Regions from separate parts of the Paenibacillus motobuensis genome, predicted to be linked through region 1. Evidence: predicted binding sites of a transcription regulator. Region 1 holds the regulator's gene; each other region holds the start of a gene.

Region 1 (8,284 bases):
CTTTATAGAACAATTGCCATACATATTGATTGTTATATATACCCGGAGTCAATCTAACAATATTGATTCCAGGCAACTTATCTTGTATAATCTTACGAATCTGCGGCTCGGATACCCCTTCGGACAGAGGTTTCTCCACTGCCGCTTTCCCTTCGGGCAGCCAGACCATGACCTCTTCGCCGTTCGCATTCTTACCTTGGACGACCCAGCACACCTCATCCCAGACCGACTTCCACACCTTTTCCGATTCAACAAGTCCGGTCTCTTGTCTGGCCAGTGCTACCGCCGCATTCTCTCCCTGCCAAATATCCTCTTGAATATATAAATAGAAGCGGTAAAGGCCAAAGAAGATGATCAGCAGGATCACAATGGAGAGCAGAATCCATTTGGTTCTATTCTTCAACCTTCTCTTCCTTCCCAGTTAGAGTTCTAATTCTCACCTTACCGGCCGAGAAGTCCTTCAAAAGCCGTTTGCGCCTCATAACGAATGCGCTCCTCATCCAGCGTCAGACATTCACCATGACGGACAATCTGCTTGCCATCGACCCATACATGCGCTACGTCCTTAGGGCCTGCTGAATAGACGATATGAGAGATATAATCAGTCCGCGGCAAGAAGTGAGCTTGGTCAGTGTTTACGGCGATCATGTCGGCCTTCATTCCAGCTGCCAATTTGCCCGTATTGTTCAAGTAGAGCGATTTCGCCCCATACTCTGTTCCCATACGAAGGGCTTCAAGGGCAGGTACGGCCGTTGGATCGCCGGACACCCCTTTATGGATCAGAGCGGCCAGCCTGATCTCCTCGAACATGTCGAGATTATTGTTGCTCGCTGGGCCATCTGTACCTAGCGACACCGTAACGCCTGCTTTCAGCAGCTCCGGTACCCGCGCTACCCCGCTAGCCAGCTTGAGGTTACTGCCCGGGTTATGAGAGATTGCCACCTTATGGGCGGCAAGAATCTCAATCTCTTCATCGGTCAGATGCACCGCATGAGCTACCAAAGATGGACGAGTAAAGAAGCCCAGATTAAGCAGATGTTGAACAGGACGAACGCCATACTGGTCAACATTTTGCTGGACCTCCGCTTTTGTCTCGGACATATGTGTGTGTAATGGCAAATTAAGATCATGCGCTGCCTGCACAAACTTCTCAATATAGTCCGGCGGGCATGTGTACGGAGCATGCGGCGACATCATTGTTGTAATCCGTCCTTCAGCCTTGCCGTGCCAATCACGAGCAATGCGGATCGCTTCGGCCAGCTTCTGATCCTGTAGTTCAGGTGGACAGAGGCCGATCACACCGCGTGTTAGAACACCTCGGATGCCCGATTCCTCAACAACCTTACCCACTTGATCCATATGATCATACATATCTAGGAAGGTCGTAGTTCCACCTTTGACCATTTCCAGGACAGATAAAGAAGCACCCCAATATACATCCTCAGGAGTAAATTTTGCCTCCATCGGCCACATCTTCTGCTCCAGCCATTCCTGCAGGACCATATCGTCTCCATAACCACGCAGCAATGACATCGCCGTATGCCCGTGTGAATTGACGAGGCCCGGCATGAAGAGCAGGCCTTTGCCATCATATGTCTCCGCACCTTCTACGCCCTCTGGGCGCTCCTCGCCGATATAAGAGATCGTATCTCCTTCGATCAGCATATAACCATGGACGATCGGATTTTTCCCGTCCAGTACTGCGAATGTACCATTCTTAATCAACCATTTACGACTCATCTTCCGGTAATTCCTTTCCGCTCTGCAAATAATAAGCAAGACTAATAAGGTCTGTTGTGAAATCTGCCGCATGGATACGCACGTCAGAAGGAACCTTGATGATTGTAGGCGCAAAGTTCAGAATCGCCCCTATACCTGCGGCAACGAGCTGGTCGGCAACGCGCTGCGCCTCCACATCAGGTACCGTAATAATCCCGATCTGAATATGCTTATCTCTTACAGTCTGTTCCAACTCCTCGATCGGCTGAATCGTAATGTCTTTGATCTTCTTGCCGATCTTGTCCGGGTTGGCGTCAAAGACTGCGATAATCCGCATATTATCCTTCACATAAGTATTGTAATTGGACAAGGCTTGCCCCAAATTACCGGCTCCGACAAGAGCTACATTAATCTGCTGGTCTAAATTTAGAATTTGCCGTATTTTCTCGATCAAGTATGAGACGTCATACCCGATCCCCTTCCGACCAAAATCGCCGAAATAAGCGAGATCTTTGCGGATTTGAGCTGGATTTAGATCCAGCTTCTGTCCGAGCTCCTGGGAAGAAACCGTCAAGACCTCGCGATGGCTTAATTCATTAAGAAACCGCAAGTATACAGGCAATCTGCGCACAACCGCATCTGAAATTTTTTCTGATTTCATATATTTTCCCCCTACAGGTGCATTTCGAAGAAATTACGACTCTTCGTCATCGTTTAACCATTCTGAGATCCGAGGAACCATCTGCGTAAGTGTCATATGTTCCATCTTCGGTCCCGGTAATGAATATAAAAAGTATTTGCCATAATAAGATTCCAAGATGCGAGTATCGTATACAACGACAATTCCTCGATCCGCGGAAGAACGAACTAGACGCCCAAACCCTTGCTTGAAGCGAATGACCGCCTGAGGTACCGACAGCTTCATGAAGGGGTTCTTCTTCTCTCTCTGAAGTCTTTCACTCTTAGCCTCAACCAGCGGGTGATTCGGCGGCTGGAACGGCAGGCGGACAATCGCCAGGCTCGTCAATGCTTCGCCAGGAATATCTACGCCTTCCCAGAAGCTGCTTGTCCCGAGCAGTACCGATGCTTGCTGCCCTTGAAAACGACGGGTCAGCTTCGTTCTGCTGCCGCTATCCATCCCTTGTCCAATGACGGTAATCCCTTCATCGACCAGCCGCTCTTTTAATGGGTCATATACTTGCCGCAACATCCGATAGGATGTGAATAGAACAAGCATCCGTCCCTTGGTAGCAATAGCTGTATCCGCCAAAGACTTCACCAAGGTCTCGATAAAATAATCATCGCCTACGCTGCCCTTAACGCTCGGGAAGTCCCGCGGTATGAGCACTAATGCTTGCTCCCGGTAATTGAAAGGAGAGGGCAGCATCGCAGTCATCAAGAGGTCTTCACTAGCTGCTTCCTGAAGACCGAGCTGTTCAATCACATATTGAAACGATTTATCAACGGTCAATGTCGCCGAAGTCATAACTACACTCTTCTTCTTATCGAAGAAATATGCCTTCAATTGAGCGCTGACATCAATCGGTACAGCAAAAATCTGCAATGAACGATTGCGATAATTCCCATTGGCTTCAAGCCAATATACCGTATTCTCATCCTCAAGCTTCATGAAGAAACGGAGTGTCTCACGTTCATTGGCCAAATCCTTGAGCAGTCCGCTGATATCCGTAATCAAGCTCTCTGCGCCGTAATCATCCTGTTCCTCGCGGATTTCGGCCACCATTCGCTCGCCCTTGCGGAGGATATCCCCCAAGGTAATATATATCGAGTTCTCCAATGTAGTTAGAGCATCCCAAGCCTTGGGCTTCTTATCGGGCAGGAGCCGGGTTACGAACTGCCCTGGATCTCCAGGGGCCGCATCGGAACGCTCAGATATTAAAGCAAATAACAGTTCGCTCAGTTTATCCCAATTCTCCTTTACCTCGATCAATGACGGATACATTTCATCAATGACCGTCATCCATTTCATCGCCGCTTCTGCTCCCGCTTGCTGGAGCATGAAGTGCAAGGATGGAAGCTGCCCCGTCTTGCTATCCTTGAACAATCGGGTCAGGGTATGGACAACTGTAAAATATTTGAGCTGCAAGCCAAGATGCTTGCCAGCAACGTCCTCAAGATGATGAGCCTCATCGATAACCAAACGATCATACGCCGGTAGAAGCTGGTGTCCTGCTTGAATATCAGTGAACAGCTTGGAGTGATTCGTTATGACGACATCGGCTACACCCGCTTCATGCTTAGCACGGTGATAGAAGCATTTGCGGAACCAAGGGCAGGAACGTCCAAGACAAGAGTCGGAGTCACTAGCCACTGTTTCCCAGAAATCGCCGCCGCGATTTCCTAGATTAAGCTCCTCATCATCCCCGGTTTCCGTTTGAGCGAGCCACACGATCATTTGTGCGGCCGTCATCACCTCTTCTTTTGGGGTTGTGAAATCTCTTTTATTTATTTTATGTTCAAATTTGCGCAAACACAAATAATGCTGCCTTCCCTTGAAGATAGCGGCCTGGAACGGAAAAGGCACGACCTCCGTTAATAACGGAAGGTCTCGCTCCCTGAGCTGCTCCTGCAAGTTAATCGTATGAGTGCTGATCATAACCTTCTCATCCTGCTTCACACTATGGTAAATCGCAGGCAGGAGGTATCCAAGTGACTTTCCGGTTCCGGTACCGGCTTCAATCAAGAGATGCTTATCCTCGGCAAAGGCCTGCATCACTTTGTCCAGCATCATGGTCTGGGCTTCACGTTCTTCATATTCAGGCAACTTCACCCGCAGCTGTTCTCGGACCTGCTCCATGAACTGTTCAAAGGACACGTCCTTGAGCGGATTCACAAGCATATGATCCCGAGCCGGCTCAATATCCATCCAGTCATCAACCTGGAGCGCGAACTGCCGATAATACGTGAACCCATCCGGATTAACGCCAAGCTCCTTCTGCTGCTTCTCCTGAAGCATCGCGTCAAAGAACCAGGCCAGATCGCTGTCCTCGTTGTTGAACAGATCAGACAGCCGCTGCAGTGTAAGCAGAGGCAACTGCTCGATCTCTTCCAGACATTTGAGGAAGATCAGAGCCGTAGCAAGCGCATCGCTATCTGCCTGATGGGGCCGATCATGCTGCACATTGAATTCCTGCGATACCAAACCTAGCTGATAGGTGGATAGCGAAGGAAAGAATATTTTCAGAAAGTCCATCGTATCGAGAATGCGTCCGGAAAAAGGCAAATATCCCGTCTTATCGAGAGCGCTCTGTAAATAATTGAAGTCAAAAGCTACATTATGTCCAACCAGAACTGCATCATCGAGTAATGGAACCATCTCCATCATAACCTCGTCCAATCCAGGCGCATCTTTGACATCCTCTTCAGTAATTCCGGTCAAGCCTGTAATAAATGGAGGTATTGGGATTCCCGGATTTACATAAGAGCGATAAACTTGTGAAATTGTCAAATCATGGTCTATAATGGCAAGTCCTGCCTGAATAATCTCATCAGAGGACTGATTGCCTGTAGTTTCAAAATCAAGTACCGCATATTTCATTTTCTCGTTCCAAAGTCCCTTCCATCCAGTCTCATAAACAGCATAACAGAATATAGCCATTTTGAAAATTAACTAACATTTTAAACAAAAGATAAGAATACTCCGAACGAGGCAAATTTTATATTCAAAAACAAAGCGATGCCTCGGCATATGTCGAGTGCATCGCTGACAGATAAAACGTTGATAAGCTCGGCTCGATTCATTCTGTACGTTACATTAAGGGAGACAGTTCATCTCCAAATTTCAGCTTCCCCGTACTGCTGTCACAGGCCTGCAGGTTCATCAGGGGTTCAGGCAGCGTCGGATCGCTCCGATGAGCCAGGGCGAAGTATTCTTTCGCCTTTAGACGCTTCCCCCTCTGAGCCTCGATACAGCCTAGCGCATTATAAATAATGGAACGAAGCCGATTGCTGGTCGCCTTCTCCAGCACGGCGATGAAGTGTGAAGAAGCTTCGGATAATTGCTGCAAATGCAGATGACACATCGCTAAATAAGTTCGGCCAACAAGACCATCCGGATAATCATGCACAACGTTCCGGAATTGTTCGAGCGCTTTTGAGAACATCAGGAGCTTATAGTAGCCTTCCCCTTTCTCATAAGCATCGGATTTCATCTCAGGAAGAACAATGTTAGCATCCTCAGTTTCATTCCAGTTTTGCCTAACCGCTCCCATCTTCTCTTCAAAGTTCAGCCATTCTTCAATAATTTCGTCACTCATGTGCTTGAGGAGGTTCCATTTATGCGTGAGTTCCTGCTTCTGTGTTCCTTGGGCATTCGGATAAAATTTTGATATCTCATCCAACATTTCATTCATTTCCGCAAACATATGTTGAAACATCATCCGCATCCCACCCCTTAAAAAATGAAATCAGTGCGAGCCTTAAGATCATTTTTTGTTCCAAGGGGACTTTTCATTCTCGCAGGCATTAATTGCATACCCATACTAAGGAACCAAGCTAAGCGCCCTCATTAACGAATGGTCGAATGCAGCTCCTTAGATGCCGTCTCGACGGGTTTATTATCTTCTCCGACAAATACGACCGTCGGCTTGTAGTTCTTGATCTCTTCATCCAACATTTGAGCGTAAGAAATAATAATAACTGTATCCCCTGGCTGTACTAATCTTGCTGCCGCTCCATTGAGGCAAACTACTCCGCTACCTCTAGGTCCTGGAATAACATATGTCTCCAGCCTGGCTCCATTGTTGTTGTTGACGATTTGTACCTTCTCATTCTCCAGAAGGTCGGCGGTTTCCATCAAATCTTCATCAATTGTAATACTCCCAATGTAATTCAGATTTGCCTCTGTAACCGTTGCGCGGTGAATTTTGGATTTCATCATCGTTCTATACATGGATAGCCTCCCCCTTTCCCGTTAACAATACGTTATCGATCAGTCTTGTCGTACCGAATTTGACGGCTACAGCGATCAGAATCACTGCGTGCGCCTTCAGCTCACTGCTAAGGGAGTTTGTCTCCTGAAGCGGGGTTAAGCCTGGAAAGGCAGCTATCTCCACATAATCGATCTCTGCCAAAGGCTCACTGCCAATCTTCTGCGTAAGCTGCTGACGTGCTTCCATCACTGTTGTCGTATGACCACTGTATACATCTGCCTCCAACTGTTTCAAACTACGGGACAGAATCAGCGCTGCTTCGCGTTCCTTGGCACTTAGGTATACATTGCGCGAGCTTAGTGCCAGACCATCGTTTTCACGAACGATCGGGCAAGGGACGATCTCAATATCGAAATTGAGATCATTGACCATTTGTGCGACAACGGCAACCTGCTGGGCATCCTTCTGACCGAAATAAGCACGGTTTGGTGCAACGATATTGAACAGCTTGCTAACTACTGTCGTTACCCCATCAAAATGGCCTGGACGGGAAGCCCCGCACAGCTTCGAGGTCAACTCAGCAACAGCTACCTTTGTCTTCGTTGGCTGTGGATACATTTCTTCCACACTCGGCATAAATACAGCATCGACGCCTTCGTGTTCAGCGAGTGCCAGATCGCGCTCCGTATCCCGTGGATAGCGGTCCAAATCTTCATTAGGCCCAAATTGAATCGGATTAACGAAAATGCTCAGTACAACCAAGTCGTTCTCCGTTCTTGCTCTTCTCAACAAGCTGGCGTGGCCCTCATGCAAATATCCCATCGTAGGGACCAGTCCAACTTGTAGTTCCTTACCTTCCTTGATGGCGGCAAGTCGCCCGAATTTCAGAAATTCCTTTAGCTCAGATATCGCTGTGAATACTTTCATGAATGAGTTTCCGCCTTTCCTTTGCCATACAGATTGTCCAGTACTCTATCTTCAGCGGCAAATACATGTTCCTCTGCAGGGAACTGCCGCGTCTTGACTTCTTGCACATAAGCGGAGATACCGCTGCGGATTTGCTCTCCAATGTCTCCAAAGGTTTTAACGAACCGTTTATTGCGGTAATTTGAAGTATATTTAAGTACATCGTGATATACAAGCACCTGCCCGTCACATCCGCGGCCAGCACCAATTCCAATAGTAGGAATAGACAACTCGGATGAGATATAAGCTGCAACCTCTTCCGTCACAAGCTCTAGCACGATGCCAAATGCGCCTGCTTGCTCCAATGCTCTGGCGTCCTCAAACAGCCGCTTCGCATCAGCTTCATCCTTACCTTGAATCCGGTAACCGCCGATTTGATTGACGGATTGCGGCGTAAGTCCGATATGACCCAGCACCGGAACCCCGGCCTGAACAATTCGTTTGACGGTATCAGCGATTTCAGCTCCGCCTTCCATCTTGACGGCTTGAGCATGCCCTTCTTGCATAATCCGGCTCACCCCACGCAGTGTCTCGTCAATACTTCGGTGATAGGTCATAAACGGCATGTCGGTCACGATGAACGTATTCTTTGCGCCTCTCGCTACTGAACGGGAATGGTATACCATATCATCCAGTGTTACGGGAATCGTCGTATCATAGCCCAGCACAACATTGCCAAGCGAATCCCCGACCAGAATAATATCAAC
Region 2 (8,284 bases), 170 kb from region 1:
CCCATGAAGCTCTCAACGAGCTTAACAGCGATGTCGTCAACTTTGTTATCGTTGTTACCATAGCAAGGATATTCGCCTTCGATTTCGAAGTCAACAGCGATGCCATTTTCGTTGCGGATCGGTTTAACCTTAGCGTATTTGATTGCGCTCAAGGAGTCAGTAGCTACTGACAAACCTGCAATACCGCAAGCCATCGTACGCAGAATGTCACGGTCATGCAATGCCATTTCGATGCGTTCATAGCAGTATTTATCATGCATATAGTGAATAACATTCAAGGAGTTAACATATGTCTTAGCCAACCATTCCATCATTGGAATGTAGCGTTTCATAACTTCGTCATAATCCAGATATTCCGAAGTAATTGCTGGATATTCAGGACCTACTTGAACGCCGGATTTCTCGTCTTTACCACCGTTGATTGCATACAGCAATACTTTAGCCAAGTTAGCGCGAGCACCGAAGAACTGCATTTGTTTACCGATTCTCATAGCGGATACACAGCAAGCAATACCGTAGTCATCTCCATAGATCGGACGCATCAAATCGTCATTTTCGTATTGAATCGAACTTGTCTCGATCGATACTTTGGCAGCAAATTTCTTGAACGCTTCAGGTAATTTCTCGGACCAAAGGACAGTCAGGTTAGGCTCTGGAGCAGGTCCCAGGTTGTAGAGTGTATGCAGGAAGCGGAAGCTGTTCTTCGTTACGAGCGTTCTGCCGTCTTCAGCCATACCGCCGATCGATTCAGTTACCCAAGTTGGGTCACCGCTGAACAGATCGTTGTATTCAGGAGTACGCAAGAACTTGACAATACGCAATTTCATAACGAAATGGTCAACCAATTCCTGAGCTGCTTCTTCAGTCAATGTGCCTTCAGCCAGATCACGTTCGATATAAGCATCGAGGAACGAGGATACACGACCAAGCGACATCGCTGCACCGTCTTGTTCTTTAACAGCTGCAAGGTAACCGAAGTATACCCATTGAACTGCTTCTTTAGCATTTTCAGCTGGTCTGGAAATATCGAAGCCGTACATTTGACCCAGTTCTTTCAACTCTTGCAGAGCACGGATTTGCTCAGAGATCTCTTCACGAAGACGGATTACATCTTCATCGATCACATCGACTTCAAGGCTAAGCAACTCTTGTTTCTTCTGTTTGATCAAGAAGTCAATACCATAGAGTGCTACACGACGATAGTCGCCGATAATCCGGCCACGGCCGTAAGCATCTGGAAGACCGGTGATGATACCCGCTTTGCGGCATGCTCTCATCTCGGATGTATAAGCATCGAAAACACCTTGGTTATGCGTTTTACGAATCTTTGTAAACATGTCAACGATTTCGCCTGGCAGATCAAATCCATAAGCCTTACAGGAATTGAGAACCATGTTGATACCGCCGAACGGATGAATCGTGCGTTTGAACGGCTCGTCTGCTTGCAAGCCAACGATTTGTTCCTTATCTTTATCCAAATATCCAGCAGCATGTGAAGTAATGGCGGAAGGTGTGTTAACATCTACATCAAGTACGCCGCCTGCTTCGCGTTCTTTCTTGGTCAGATCGGAAATGATCTCCCAGAGCGCTTTTGTGTTAGCGGTAGCTCCTTGAAGGAAGGTTTCATTTCCTTCATAGGAAGCAACGTTGCCTTGAATAAAATCGCGAACATTGACTTCTCTCATCCACTTGCCTGCTTTGAAGCCTCTCCATGCGGATTGAACTTCTTTTACTTCTCTCTCAATCACCGACATCTTTATTCCCTCCATATATATAGTTTGGAGCACGCGGTTGAAGGATATACTCGCGCCTCGTGATCCCTAAAATTTGTGATAATTTTCACATTTCATACACTAATGAACCTATGAAAATTAATCACCTACTACTCAAATATGCGGGATCGTTTATGTCATAATCATACATCAATCCCGCATAAATGATTGTGACAAATATCACAATCGAAGTGATATTTGTCACGATTTTCCTTGCATTTGTTCAATTATTCGTCAAATCTTCCGTAGAAGGCATCACGGTATACTTCCGCCAGTTCAGTGACCAGTGGGAGCTTAGGGTTTGCTGTTGTACATTGGTCTTCGAAGGCCCGGTCAGCCAAGTAATCTACCTTCGACTCGAAATCCTTCGGATCGAATCCGAGCTCCTGGAAGCTCTCAGGAATGCCAAGCTTTCTGTTCAAGTCACGGATCGCATTGATCAAGCTCTTGATTCCCTCTTCGGTAGTGCGAGCCGGCAAGCCAAGAATGCGGGCGATTTCTGCATAACGCTCATCAGCTACGAAATGTCTGTATTTAGGCCAAGCTGCGAACTTGGTCGGTTTCTTGGCATTGTAGCGAATAACATGCGGCATCAGGATCGCATTCGTGCGGCCGTGTGCTGTATGATATTGTCCGCCCCATTTATGCGCCAAGCTATGGTTAATACCCAGGAAAGCGTTGGCGAAGGCCATACCTGCCAATGTCGAAGCATTGTGCATTTTCTCGCGGGCCAGCTTGTCGCCAGTAAGCGCCGATTTCTCAAGGTACTGGAACACCAGCTGAATCGCTTTGATTGCTAGACCATCCGTGTAATCATTAGCCATTACCGAGACATAAGCCTCGATTGCGTGAGTCAATACGTCCATACCGGTATCTGCAACAGCGGTCTTTGGCAGTGTATATACGAATTCAGGATCGATAATAGCTACATCAGGAGTTAGCTCATAGTCTGCCAAAGGATATTTCGTGTTGCCGTTAATTTTATCAGTAATTACTGCGAACGAAGTCACTTCCGAACCCGTACCCGAAGTCGTCGGAATAGCAACGAATTTTGCTTTTTGACCGAGACGAGGGTATTTGTAGATCCGCTTGCGGATATCCATGAATTTTTGCTTCAAGTTGTGGAAGCTTGTATCCGGATATTCGTAGAACAACCACATCCCTTTCGCAGCGTCCATCGGCGAACCGCCACCAAGTGCGATAATGCAGTCCGGCTGGAATTTGTTCATCAGCTCAGTTCCGCGTTCAACCGTAGTTGTCGATGGATCCGGCTCTACATCCGAGAAGACTTCAATCGCAACCGGCGTTTGGCGTTGACGGAGATAATGCTCCACTCTCTCTACATATCCCAGTTTAACCATCATTGGGTCTGTCACGATCAACACGCGGCTGATGTCAGGCATTTTGGCAAGATATTGAGTAGATCCCTTTTCAAAATAAATCTTGTTCGGTACTTTGAACCATTGCATATTCACGGTACGATGATTCACCCTTTTCACGTTGATCAGATTGACGGCTGTTACGTTCGACGATGTCGAGTTGCGTCCATACGAGCCGCAGCCCAGTGTCAACGATGGCAGGTTCGTATTATAGATATCGCCGATACCGCCTTGCGAAGATGGCTGGTTAACCAGGATCCGGCATGTAGGCATACGGTCGGAGTACTTCTTGATTACTTCATCATTATTCGAATGGATGACCGAGGAGTGACCCATTCCGCCGAACGATACAACTTCAAGTGCGAGGTTGATGCCTTGCTCTGCATTCTTCACCTTGTAGCAGGCCAGCACTGGGCTAAGCTTCTCAGCAGACAATGGGAATTTAGGACCTACACCATCAATTTCTGCCACGAGAATTTTAGTTCCTGCAGGTACATCGATACCGCACATTTCAGCAATTTTTACAGCAGATTGACCTACGATCGCCGGATTCACGGCACATTTATCCGCATTAATTGCTCCCTTGGTCAATTTACCAGCTTCTTCTTTATTTACAAAATAGCATCCGTTAGCTATCATTTTCTTCTTTACTTGATCGAAGATCGGTTCTTCGATAATAACCGCTTGTTCAGAAGCACAAATCATGCCGTTGTCGAATGTCTTAGATAGGATGAGGTCATTTACGGCTTGATCGATGTCTGCACTCTTCTCGATGAAGCATGGAACGTTACCAGGTCCTACACCCAAAGCTGGTTTGCCGCAGCTGTACGCTGCCTTAACCATTGCAGAACCGCCAGTGGCCAAGATGCAGGCAATGTCGTTATGATTCATCAGTGCATTCGTACGATCCATGGATGGATTCTCGATCCATTGAATGCAATCGGCAGGTGCGCCATGTTTAATCGCCGCATCAAGCAAGATTTGGGCTGCTTCAGCACTGCAGCGTTGAGCGGATGGATGGAATCCGAAAATAATCGGGTTACGGGTCTTGATCGCGATAAGGGCTTTGAAGATCGTCGTCGATGTCGGGTTGGTTACTGGAGTGATCCCCATGATGATACCGACCGGCTCGGCGATTTTCTGAAAGCTATCATATTCATTGTCTTCAATAACACCAACCGTCTTATCATACTTGATGCTGTGGTAGATGTATTCCGTAGCGAACATGTTCTTAATGATCTTGTCCTCGTACACGCCGCGGCCGGTTTCTTCTACGGCCATCTTCGCCAAGTACATATGTTTGTCTAGACCAGCAAGCGCCATTGCCTGTACGATGGAATCAATTTGCTCTTGATCCATTCCCATGAAAGCTTCTTGTGCTTTGTTTGCTTTGTCAATCAACGTCTGAACATACTCTTGCGCAGTTGGCTGTTGAACCTTGGTCGCAACTTCATTTTTAACGGCCATCTCTCTCATCCTCCTAAGTTTAATGGATGCACCTGTCTTTAGAGTTCGTGAAATATTTCACTTGTAGGTTCATCCTTTGGAAGCTTTGTGCTTCTCTTTATGGTTTGATCATAGCATATCGATTTTCATTTGTATAGTGAATTTTTTCACATAGTTTAAAATAGTTGAAAACTTTCAGCTTTGGGTGTATATTTTCATCATGTTCTTACATATATTATATTCCATTTTGCTTGGGTTCCAAACTTTAAGCAATTTAACAAACTAAGTTTCACGTTTAGCGAACATATTTGCAATTGGATAACGCTTCCAAAGTGAAATTAGTCACAATGTTAAAAATTAGACACTTTTAGACGTATTAGAGGCGACCCAAAATCAAATAATCGTTATATAATTAATTTAAAATAATTTAAAATTTTCAGAAAATTTAGAACAAATTCGTATAAAAGGGGAAATCGATGATGAGTGAAAGCGTAAATACCACCATGCCCCGCGGCAATACAAGTTGTTTCTCCGAGCAAAACTTCAACAGGCTTCTTGTTACGATGAAGGATAAATCTTATCCCGAGGGAACGCATCTTTTCTGGGAAGGCGATCTTTCCGATAAGCTATTCTACATTAAGCGCGGGCGAGTAAAATTAACCAAATCTACCGATGAAGGTAAAGAACTTATTCTATATATGTATGGTCGCGGCGATATGGTCGGACAGGCCGATCCTTTCTTTAGTATGAAGCACAGCTTCACCGCTGAAGTGATCGAAGACAGCGAGGTCGGTGTAATCGAGCAGAAGGATCTGGAGATCATGATTTGTCAGCATTGCGATTTTTCAATCGATTTCATGAAATGGATGGGAATCCATCACCGACTAACCCAGACTAAATTCCGTGACTTGATGATGTACGGCAAACCTGGTGCGCTCACCTCTACTCTGATCCGTCTTAGCAATACTTACGGTGAGCCCTATGGCGATTCCATTCTCATTAACAAGAAAATCACACATACAGACTTGTCCAACATGATCGGTGCTACCCGCGAGAGCGTCAACCGTATGCTGAGCGATCTGCGCAAGAAAGACGCGCTCGAATATGTGAACGGCATGATCGTCATTAAAGACCTTGTTATGCTGCAGGACATGTGCCACTGTGAACTCTGTCCAAATGAAATTTGCCGGATCTGACGATCGGTTCGGCACCATCCCCTTAACCTTCATCTTCCCCCATCAGGAAGATGAAGGTTTTTTGTATTCATACACCCGGCTCATGAGATCACAATCATATGAAAGACAAAAAAGAAAAGGCCTTCAAAATAATGAAGGCCTCTTCTGCAAAAGTTCATTTTATTTTAAAATGTCATGGTCAACATAACGTTCACCGTTCAATTCGCTAATAATCTCAATCGCGACCTTAGCCCCATCGCCAGCGGTAATAATCGTATGAACGCTGACACCAGCTACTGTACCTGCTGCCCAAATTCTCGGCTTGCTGGTACGTCCGTTACCGTCCGTGTCAATGACCGTCTTGATACGTGGCTCTCTTCCATCTTTAAGTGTAATTCCGATCGACTTAGCTAAATCCGTAAGCGCACCAGTGGCCAAAATAACATGAGAAGCTTCATAGCTGCGTCCCGATTCCGTCTTAACGGTTATTTTCGTTTCACCATTTGTATCTACGGCTATTACTTTCTCTTCGATGAACTTAGCGCCGAATTTCTCAGCTTGTTCACGGCCTGTCTGCAGTAAATCCGGTCCGGACGTCTCTTTGACGCCGTAATGATTCTCAATCCAGGCTCTCTTCGTCATGCTTCCATTGCTGTCTAGTACAAGTGTCTCCTTACCTGCCTTTGCCAGAAACAAAGCTGCACTTGCCCCTGCAGGTCCTGCTCCGATTACTATTACCTCAGCCAAAATTACACCTACTCTCTATAATATTAGGGGTAGTTCAAAAAGTCTTCTTTTGATCGTGAAGTGAATCAAGAAGTGGCTCAGCATCAGCATTTAGAAAAAACGCACATCGGAAGCATAAGCTTCGGTGCTGAAAACCGACCTTTTTGAACTAAAATGTTCGTGCCGCCCCCGTCACAGGTAGCGGCACGGCTAGCCACGTTACTCAATCCATTCTTCAGCCCAGCATTGAACCTGATCCATAACGGGACGCAATGCGCGCCCTTTATCCGTCAATTCGTATTCAATCCGAACCGGTGTCTCCGGATACACATGTCGCACAAGAATGCCTTCATTCTCAAGATCCTTCATTCGTTCGGATAGCATTTTATCACTCATCGACGGGATGCCATTTGAAATATCTTTGAATCTCTTGGGTCCGTCCATTAAAGTTCGAATAATTAATCCGTTCCAGCGTTTTCCCAGCAAAGAGAAAGCCGACTCAAAGCGCGGACACAGCTGACACATGGATGTACCGTTATCATCCATTACATTTCACCTCTTACCTATTTAGAAACATTACTTCATGAGAAACTTCATCGTTAAAAACTTACAATAAGTTAGTTTGTTTCAGTTTAGCATATTTTTAAATAAATTAACACAGAGATTATACTTACCTTAACATTTTCCCAACTCTGTACTATTAACATAGGCCTTAATCTCGTAAACTATACGATAAGTTTAGCAATTTAAGGAAGCAGAAATAACGGCTCCCTAATGGCAGCCGTTATTTCTGCTTCTATTTAGAACCTGAGGTATTTACACCCACCACATCTCAGCGGCAGAGTCCTCCATAATAACTTGCTGTAAATTGCGAACAGCCTTCGTGAAGCCTTCGTCAATGGACATCAATCCATCCTCGTGCTCGATGCTTACTGCATAGTCATAACCATGCAGGCGAAGCGCGCTGATAATATCCGCCCAAGTCTTCATATCATGGCCATATCCAACGGTACGGAATTGCCATGCACGATCCTGCATTAATGAATAGGATTGCATGTCAGTAATCCCGTGCATGTTGACATTAATCGGATCAATTGTTGTATCCTTGGCATGGAAGTGGTGGATTGCACCCGCCTTACCTAGGATAGCTACTGCCTGAACCGGATCAATGCCTTGCCACCACATATGGCTAGGGTCCAGGTTAGCGCCGATAACTTCACCAACCGCTTCACGAAGACGAAGCAATGTACCTGGCGTATGCACGGAGAAGCCGCCATGAAGCTCAAGGCCGATCTTGACATGATGCTTCTCAGCGTAAGCACCCCATTCCTTCCAATAAGGAATGACTTTATTCTCCCACTGCCATTTCAGCACTTCCTGGTAATCATTCGGCCAAGGAGCAACCGGCCAGTTCGGATATTTCGCATCCTCATGATCACCTGGGCAGCCTGAGAAGGTGTTAACGACAGGTACTTCAAGCAACTCTGCAAGCTGAACCGTCTTGACGAAATCGTCATGATCCTGCTGTGCAAGTGCCTTCTGCGGATGAAGCGGGTTACCGTGACAGCTCAAGGCACTGATTATCAGGCCACGGGATTCCACCGCTTTCTTGAATTGTTCACGAGCAGCTTTGTTCTCCAGAAGAAGATCCGGGTTGCAGTGAGCCTTGCCGGGATTCCCACCTGTACCGATCTCTACTGCCTTCAAGCCTCGGGATGCAGCCATATCCAACGCTTCTTCGAACGAACGATCACCAAACAGAACCATAAAGACGCCTAATTTCATC
Region 3 (8,284 bases), on a different contig from region 1:
CCATATCATTCTTAGCCAGAAAACGCGTACTCATACCAATACCGAAGTCAAAGCCCTCCAGGAAGAAAAAGCCGATAAACAATACGGCGACCAATACAAACCAAAGCTCATTAAGAGACATGGTATCCCTCCTTAGAGAATGGATCGATCGAATGGCTATCATCGGTACCCTCAGCATAAGGGCCTTTTTTAATCGTTTTGACGAATAGATAGACCATCGAAATTGCAAGCACAGTGAAAATAGCGGTAAATGCAATCAGTGAGAACAGGAGCTGCCCTGATGTTACACTTGGCGATACACTGTCCTTCGTCTGCATTAACCCGAATACCGTCCACGGCTGACGACCGATCTCCGTCATGATCCAACCTGCCGTGTTCGCGATGAACGGAAGTGAAATTGACCATAGCATAATTCTATAGAACCATGTATTCTTGTTATCCAGTTTCTTGCGCCATGCCAGATATGCCCCGTATAGCGATAGCACGATCATTAGCGACCCAGCCGCTACCATGATGCGGAAGCTCCAGAATGTAGTGCGCACCGGTGGAATATAATCCCCAGGACCGTAGGTTTGTTCATACTCCGCCTGTAGTTCGTTCATCCCCTTAACTTCACCGGAGAAGCTGCTGTAAGACAGGAAGCTGAGCATATACGGAATTTTGATCTCAAAAGAATTCTTACCCGTCTCTGGGTTAATATGTGCATAAACCGTCCACGGAGCCGGATCACCGCTCTTTCCCCACAATCCTTCAGTTGCGGCCATCTTCATCGGCTGAGTCTTAACCAAGTACTGAGCCTGTTGGTGACCATAGAGAGCTGTCCCGAAGGAAGCGATCAAACCGACGATTACGCCGATCTTGAACGATTTCTTGAAGAACTCCATATCTTTACGACGCAGCAGCTTATAAGCACTGATCCCTGCGATCATGAATGCACCTGTTGAGAATGCACCCAGCACAGTATGAGGGAATTCAACCCATAGCTGGCCGTTACCGATCAAAGCGAAAAAGTCATTCATTTCTGCTCGCCCATTGTTTATTTCAAAACCAACCGGACGTTGCATAAATGAGTTTGCTGCCAGAATCCAGAAGGCTGATACAGTCGTTCCAATAGCGACGAGCCAGATGCATAGCAAATGAACTCGCTTTGACAATCTCTCCCACCCAAAAATCCATAATCCGATGAAGGTCGACTCCATAAAGAAGGCAAACAGAGCCTCCACCGCGAGCGGAGCGCCAAATACGTCACCGACAAAGCGTGAATAATCGGACCAGTTCATTCCGAACTGGAACTCCTGAATAATCCCGGTAACAACACCTACAGCAAAGTTAATGAGGAACAGCTTGCCCCAGAATTTTGCCATGCGCTTGTATTCTTCTTTGCCCTTGACTACGTACATCGTCTCCATGATTGCGATCAGAAGAGCCAGACCGATAGACAACGGAACGAAGAAGAAGTGAAAAATTGTCGTCACCGCAAACTGAAGTCGTGCAAGCACTAACGGATCCATAATTTTTCTTCCCTACTTTCATTCATTTATTAACTAATGTGAATTCTATCACGGAAAAATGAAAGTGAACGTTCAAAATTTAATAATTTTGTGACGAGAATCACATGATAAATATCACAAAGGGATTTTTATCACATAAACGCTGTGATGACGCGGGTTTGGGACTCTCTTCCAAATTGTGAAACTTTTTTGTCTGACTCAGAGTCGTAAATAAAAACAGGTGAATCCAGCCTATTTTTGGCTCTCTTCACCCGACTCATTTTTATCATTTTCAAGTGGTTATTCTTGGCCGACCCTTCGAGTTAATTTGCCAAACAACTTACGGTTCGGGTGCCATACAAAGAAATTAAGCACAATCAGCAGCAGTGTGTATGCATAAACCCCATAATGGATTCGGGTCATAACTAAATGCAGAACTCCAAAACCTCCAAGCAGCAGCATTAAGGGGAGAGTCTTTATCCCCGCACTCTGCTGTACAGCCTCGAACGGCCGGGAAAAAGGTAGATTATTATGCAGGAGGAAGTGACAAACCGCTGTATACAGTAGCATTCCTAATCCTGCAGTAATCAAATCCGGAATAATGACGACCCCGAACAAGAAGCAAAATATAATGCCCTGTAAAATGAACAGCGGCATGATCAAGCGGACAAATGCAGCTACTAACGTCCCCCTGTATATTTGCACCTTATCGCTGATCGGCAGTGCTTTATATATCCAGGAGGCTTTATATTTGCTGGAATACTGAAGCATCATGATAATTGTAGAGATCATCGCCCCGGAGAAATAAATGAACAAGTATTTCCCGGTTCCCCTGAGCTCTGAGATACCGCCTCCCAGCCCGGAGCCAAATAGAAAGATAAACGGGAATATAATCGAGAATCCGAGGATGGGATACACTTTAAGCTTGAAATCCCGTTCATTTCCCATCATCGACCAGGCCAAGCGGAAGAACCCTTGCTCCTGCGGGCTAGAACAGAATATGCGGGACAACCAATAAGGCAGCCTCCCTCTTCCTCTGGAAGGTCGCCCTCCTGGATCGGCCAGCTTCTGCAGGTGGCGTTCCATCGAAGGCATCAGCCGGATATAGATCATAAAGGCCAGGATCGGTATAACGAGACCGAGCAGGGAGAATACAGTGAATATTAAATTCCCGTTGCGATGAAGCACGCTCTCGAACGGTGCCGCGAACCATACCGGTATGATATAGAATTGATACCACTTAGGCTGGATAGTGACCTGAATATCGATAAGATTAAACATTCGCGACAGCAACTGGTACCCTATCGTCATGGCGATCGTAAGTCCAATTTGGACATAGTTGATAATATCCTTCAGCTTCTCGCCATCAAAAAATTTAAGTACGGTTAAATAGATCAATGCAGTGAGAGCTACAATGAGCAGATTCATAAGAATAAGCTCAACCACAAATATTAGAAAAAATACGATCCCATACTTAATTAATGCCGTAGCAAGTGGTATAGAAGCAATCGCCCCTGTCAGCATGATCAAGTAAATACATATATGCAGCGCCTTGGCCATCGCCAATGTCCGACGATGCACCGGTTTCGTGGCCAGTATGTTGCGATCACGAATATCCAGCAGTACGGATGAAAAGTCGGAAATGAGCGAAGTCATAATGATAAACATCAGGATGCCGAAGGTCAGGCTCATCTGAAAAAAGTAGTTATCTCCCACCCACATGAAAACAGAGCATAGTGCGCCATAAATGGCGTAAACCCATAAAGAGCGCACAAATTGATTCCGCTCGTTCATGGTCGAACTATCGCTTGATTGCTTCGACTTGCCTACTATCGTAGGTACTCTCCGAGCATCCATCGTCAGCTTCACTTGTAGAATGCGCCGCATGACAGGATAATCGATGCCTAGCCGAGAGAATAAGCCTTGAAGCCGATCAAGAAGCTTCAGGGACCTTGGCTCATACATCCGCCTCACCTCTCACAATGGCTACGAATTGCTCAGCAATCTGTTTATGCTCATTGAAGCCTGTCAACTGATTGAATATCTGCTCCAGTGATCCCTCCTGACTCTTTCCCTTCAGCTCTTCGAAGCTGCCATCCGCGACAACTCGTCCCCCATCGAGCAGAATAATGCGGTTGCTAATCTTCTCCACTACATCCATCATGTGCGAGGAATAAAAGATCGTCTTGCCCGACGCAGCCAGCAACGCCAATATCTCCTTCACTACCATAACGCTGTTAGCGTCAAGGCCGCTAAGCGGCTCATCCAGAAACAGAATATCCGGATTATGCAGCAGGCTGGATATGATCAGCACCTTCTGCTTCATCCCTTTGGAGAAGGATGCAATGCGCTGATTGAACACCTGTTCCAGCCCGAAACGATTCATCAATTTTTGCGCCTTATACTCCGCTTCTTCCATAGATAGACCATACAACTCTCCAATGAAGGTCAAGTACTCTCGAGGTGTTAGTGTATCGTACATCTCAGCAACCTCCGGTACATAACCGATTCTGCGTTTATACTCTATGTCTCCAGCGTCAGGGCTCTGGCCTATTATGCTGACTTCACCTGAATATTCACCCACAAGGCCGAGCATGATCTTCACAGTCGTGCTCTTCCCAGCCCCATTCGGTCCAATGTACCCGATAATTTGTCCAGGGTAGACATCCAGATCGACCCCGTTAAGTACGTAACGATCCCCGTAGCGCTTACGCAAATCACGAATGGTTATGATTGGCATTACACTGTTCATCGCTTCATCTCCTTTAAATCGAATTGGAGGGATAGTTCCATTTGGATCATTATGTTAGATTATACGTTCTTGGTTCAATCTTGCTTCACTATATCATGACTTCAGATAGTTTCGTAGGATCGAATTAGGATAATTCAGTTACCGATAGGAGGATATACAGCAAAGAACCGCCGAGAATTATCGGCGGTTCTTCTCGATTCTAATATCGATTTATTAATTCAATATATTCTACCTGTATCTTTTCCCTTGAGGCATAAATCCACTAATGTCAACGCCAAGCTCTTGGGCCAATCGCATGCCATATCCATTGTCAGCGCGGAAGAAATTGCAGATCGCCCGCAATTGAATCTGCTCATTTGTCTGGCGCAGGTCACTCACCAGATTAGAGAACAGGTGGTCTCGTTCCTCGGCTGTGAAGCTGCGGTACAGTTCCCCTGCCTGCGTGAAATCGTCTGTCTTGGCAATCCGTTCACGGCTCGCCTGACCACTCAGCGGCGCTACACTATCCTGATACTCTGGCGCTTCCTTAGGACTGTCCTCGAAGCTATTCGGTTCGTAGTTGACAGGTGAAGGGTCCTGCTTCACATTCATCAAGCCGTCACGCTGATGATTGCGTACTGGAGCATATGGGCAATTCACCGGAATCTGCAAATAGTTAGCTCCAAGACGGTAGCGCTGTGTATCCGGATAAGAGAACAGACGCCCTTGCAGCAGCTTATCCTCAGAGGGCTCAATTCCCGGCACGAGTACGCTCGGTGAGAAGGCAACCTGTTCGACTTCAGCAAAATAATTGACTGGATTCCGGTTCAACGTCATCGCGCCAACCTTAACGAGCGGGTAATGATCCTCCGGCCATACCTTGGTAGGATCAAGCGGATCGAAGCCCCAGCGGTCCAGATCCTCCACCGGCATCAACTGCACATTTAGCTCCCATTGCGGGAAATCCCCTTGTTCAATATGATCGTGCAGATCACGGGTCGCATGGTTGAAATCACGCCCCTGTACCTCCTGTACCTGCGCAGCCGACAGATTTCTTACACCTTGCTTTGATCTCCACGTATACTTCACATACGTCATCTTGCCCTCAGCATTGATCCATTTAAAAGCGTGAACACCAAAGCCGTCCATTTGCCGGTAATTAGCAGGAGTGCCGTTATCCGAGAATAACCAGGTCATCATATGCGTCGATTCCGTAGATAAAGTCATGAAGTCCCAGTAGCGAGCCGGATCCTGAATATTCGTATTCGGGGCCGGCTTCAGCGAGTGTACCATATCCGGGAATTTGATCGCGTCGCGGATGAAGAAGACAGGAAGATGGTTCCCGACCAGATCGTAGTTGCCCTCCTCCGTATAGAACTTGACTGCGAAGCCCCGTGGATCACGGGCCGTCTCCGGTGAGCCTGTTCCATGAATGACTGTAGAGAAACGGACGAATACTGGAGTCTCACGGCCAGCCTCTTGCAGGAAATGAGCCTTCGTATACTCCGACATGCTCTGTTCCGTCACAAATACGCCGTGCGCCCCCGCGCCCCGGGCATGAACGACACGCTCTGGAATTCGTTCACGATCGAAATGTCCCAGCTTCTCCAGCAGGTGATAATCCTCGAGCAATGTCGGCCCTCTCTGTCCTGCTGTACGTGAGTTCTGATTATCGCCAACCGGAGCGCCTTGATTTGTCGTTAATCGGTTATTCATATATAATTCATCCTTTCAGATTTTCTATATTTAGACTTATTCTAAGTTCTAAAATAAATTCTAACATTTTCACCTGAAATTTTGCGTGTAGATCATATGTAATTCATATGTAGGTCAGATGAAGATCCATGAAGATTTATAAATTCTATTTATAAAAAAAAGAGCGAAGCCCCTGGCTCCGCCCTACATTTGTGTATCCACTAATAAATCGCTATTGGCCCATAAGGACCATCGATAATTTCTATTTTCGTTTCAAAAATATCTGTCAAAACTTTTGGATCCATAACCTCTTCTACTGTTCCAAAAGCGGCAATTTGTCCATCTTTCATAGCACAAATTCTATCAGAATATTTGGCTGCAAAATTGATATCATGCATAACCGTCAGAATTGTTCTTCCAAATTCATTAGCAGCAAGCCTCAAATGCTCCATCATTTGAACAGAGCGGGCAACATCAAGATTGTTCAGAGGCTCATCTAAAAGGACGTATTCCGTCTCTTGGCACAACACCATTGCTACATATGCCCTTTGCCTTTGACCACCAGAAAGCTCATCTAAATATCTATTCTCCAGATCAGTCAAGTCTAAAAAATCGATATATTTAGAAATAATAGCCTCATCCTCTTTAGTTAGTCTTCCCTTTGAATAAGGAAAACGTCCAAACCCAGCTAGTTGTCTAACAGTAAGCTTCGTTACAAAATGATTTTCTTGTCGCAATATAGTCACGATCTTTGCTAAGTCTTCTGATTTCGATTTAGAAACATCCATGTTGGCCACTTTAATTTGGCCCTCATCCATACCCAAAAGTCTTCCGATCATCAGAAGTGTCGTGGACTTTCCAGCGCCATTTGGCCCAATTAACGAAGTAAGACCCGCTTTTGGTATTTCAATATTCAAAGGTCCTATGTTTACCTCATTATTATACAACTTTCTAACATTATCAATTTTTATCATAGAGCCCTCTTCCTTAAGACTACAATTAGAAATGTTATTCCACCAAACAGTTCAATAATAACTGAAACCACACCTTGAGCATTGAATATATGGTACATAAAAAAGTATGCAGCTGTGATTATCAGAAATCCGATAGCAAAAGCCATTGGAAAAATATATTTGTGATCATACGTTGGTGCTGCTAGATAACTCAAAGTTGCAACTAAAAATCCATAGAAAGTAAGTGGTCCAACTAAAGCCGTTGAAATGGACATCAAAATAGCAACTAATACAAGAGTATAAATTACGCCAAATCTATGATTAACTCCCAAAGAAGGGGAGACATCTTTCCCAAGTGACAATACATTTAATTTCTTGGAATAAGCAAAAATAAGGAATGCTACAATGATTACAATCGGAATTGCAATAGGAAAATAGCCAGCATCCGCATTATTGACAGAAGCAAACAATCTTGCCTGTAAAATATCAAACTCAGACGGCGCAAGAAGTCTTCTCATAAAAGATGATACAGACTTCAGCCCAATTCCAATAATAATTCCGACCAAAAGCATAATTTGTAAATTTCCATACTTTCCAGAAAGCAACCATCCATATAGTATCAAAGAAAGCAAAACCATAAGCACAACTTGAAATACGAATGATCCAACACCAGTAAAACTTATAAATGCACTAACACCAAAGAAAAACATGGTACTAGTATGAATTGCTGAGTAAAGTGATTCAAAACCTAAAAGTGAAGGAGTTATAATCCTATTATTCGTAATTGATTGGAAAGCAACGGTCGCCAAACTCTGACAAATTGCTGCAATAATCATTGCACCAACAGCTACCATCCTTCTTTTAACAACTGGAATGAAAGAAGGAGAATCTACTGGGACTGGATTGTTATAAACCAAAAGTCCATACGCTGAAAGAATGCCCAAAGCAATCAATGCTATCAGCAAAATCCAATAACGTTTTTCTTCCTTCTTAGAACGAAAAGCTCTAGCTGATCTATTTTTATGATGAAGGCTAGGATTGATTTTGACATTTTCTTTATTGCTATATTCTAATGTGCTCATCTTAGCCTCCGTTGTCTCAATAAAATAACAATAAATACGACTGCTCCAACTGTTCCAAGAATTAAAGAGACAGGTACTTCAAAAGGCATTATAATTGTTCGAGAAATAATGTCACAAACCGTTATAGTACCCATTCCTAACACACATACCCAAGGCAAATTACTCCTCAGATCATCTCCTCTATACATTGAAACAATATTGGGTACAATTAGCCCTAAAAAAGGTAGATTCCCAATAACAGCTGCAACAATTCCAACTGCAAAAGAAATGAGACCCGTACCTAGAAGAACGATCCTATTATAATTTACTCCAAGACTTGTTGAAACATCTTCC

The links. The regulator Rex, encoded in region 1, represses fermentation and respiration genes when NADH is low (regulators of the CRP and FNR family bind a similar motif). The targets are predictions, from matches to a motif close to TTGTGAAATATTTCACAA.
Region 2: a site for Rex is predicted at 1,828-1,845, ahead of pflB (formate C-acetyltransferase). Genes of this name have one in related genera too.
Region 3: a site for Rex is predicted at 1,600-1,617, ahead of ABD014_RS17485 (cytochrome ubiquinol oxidase subunit I). Genes of this name have one in related genera too.

The regions. Positions count from the first base shown of each region.
Region 1 covers NZ_BAAACX010000016.1:197,030-205,313, reverse strand. Annotated here, with positions in the region: gene ABD014_RS18895 (cell wall elongation regulator TseB-like domain-containing protein) at 1-403, opposite strand, end outside; gene ABD014_RS18890 (amidohydrolase) at 442-1,740, opposite strand; gene ABD014_RS18885 (redox-sensing transcriptional repressor Rex) at 1,730-2,380, opposite strand; gene dinG (ATP-dependent DNA helicase DinG) at 2,414-5,278, opposite strand; gene ABD014_RS18875 (tetratricopeptide repeat protein) at 5,490-6,119, opposite strand; gene panD (aspartate 1-decarboxylase) at 6,248-6,631, opposite strand; gene panC (pantoate--beta-alanine ligase) at 6,624-7,538, opposite strand; gene panB (3-methyl-2-oxobutanoate hydroxymethyltransferase) at 7,535-8,284, opposite strand, start outside.
Region 2 covers NZ_BAAACX010000016.1:31,452-39,735, reverse strand. Annotated here, with positions in the region: gene pflB (formate C-acetyltransferase) at 1-1,754, opposite strand, end outside; gene adhE (bifunctional acetaldehyde-CoA/alcohol dehydrogenase) at 2,000-4,618, opposite strand; gene ABD014_RS17990 (Crp/Fnr family transcriptional regulator) at 5,077-5,793, shown strand; gene ABD014_RS17985 (NAD(P)/FAD-dependent oxidoreductase) at 5,953-6,519, opposite strand; gene ABD014_RS17980 (winged helix-turn-helix transcriptional regulator) at 6,718-7,044, opposite strand; gene ABD014_RS17975 (sugar phosphate isomerase/epimerase family protein) at 7,315-8,283, opposite strand.
Region 3 covers NZ_BAAACX010000015.1:339,779-348,062, reverse strand. Annotated here, with positions in the region: gene cydB (cytochrome d ubiquinol oxidase subunit II) at 1-121, opposite strand, end outside; gene ABD014_RS17485 (cytochrome ubiquinol oxidase subunit I) at 111-1,511, opposite strand; gene ABD014_RS17480 (hypothetical protein) at 1,791-3,455, opposite strand; gene ABD014_RS17475 (ABC transporter ATP-binding protein) at 3,448-4,242, opposite strand; gene ABD014_RS17470 (catalase) at 4,471-5,937, opposite strand; gene ABD014_RS17465 (iron ABC transporter ATP-binding protein) at 6,138-6,890, opposite strand; gene ABD014_RS17460 (iron chelate uptake ABC transporter family permease subunit) at 6,887-7,951, opposite strand; gene ABD014_RS17455 (ABC transporter permease) at 7,948-8,284, opposite strand, start outside.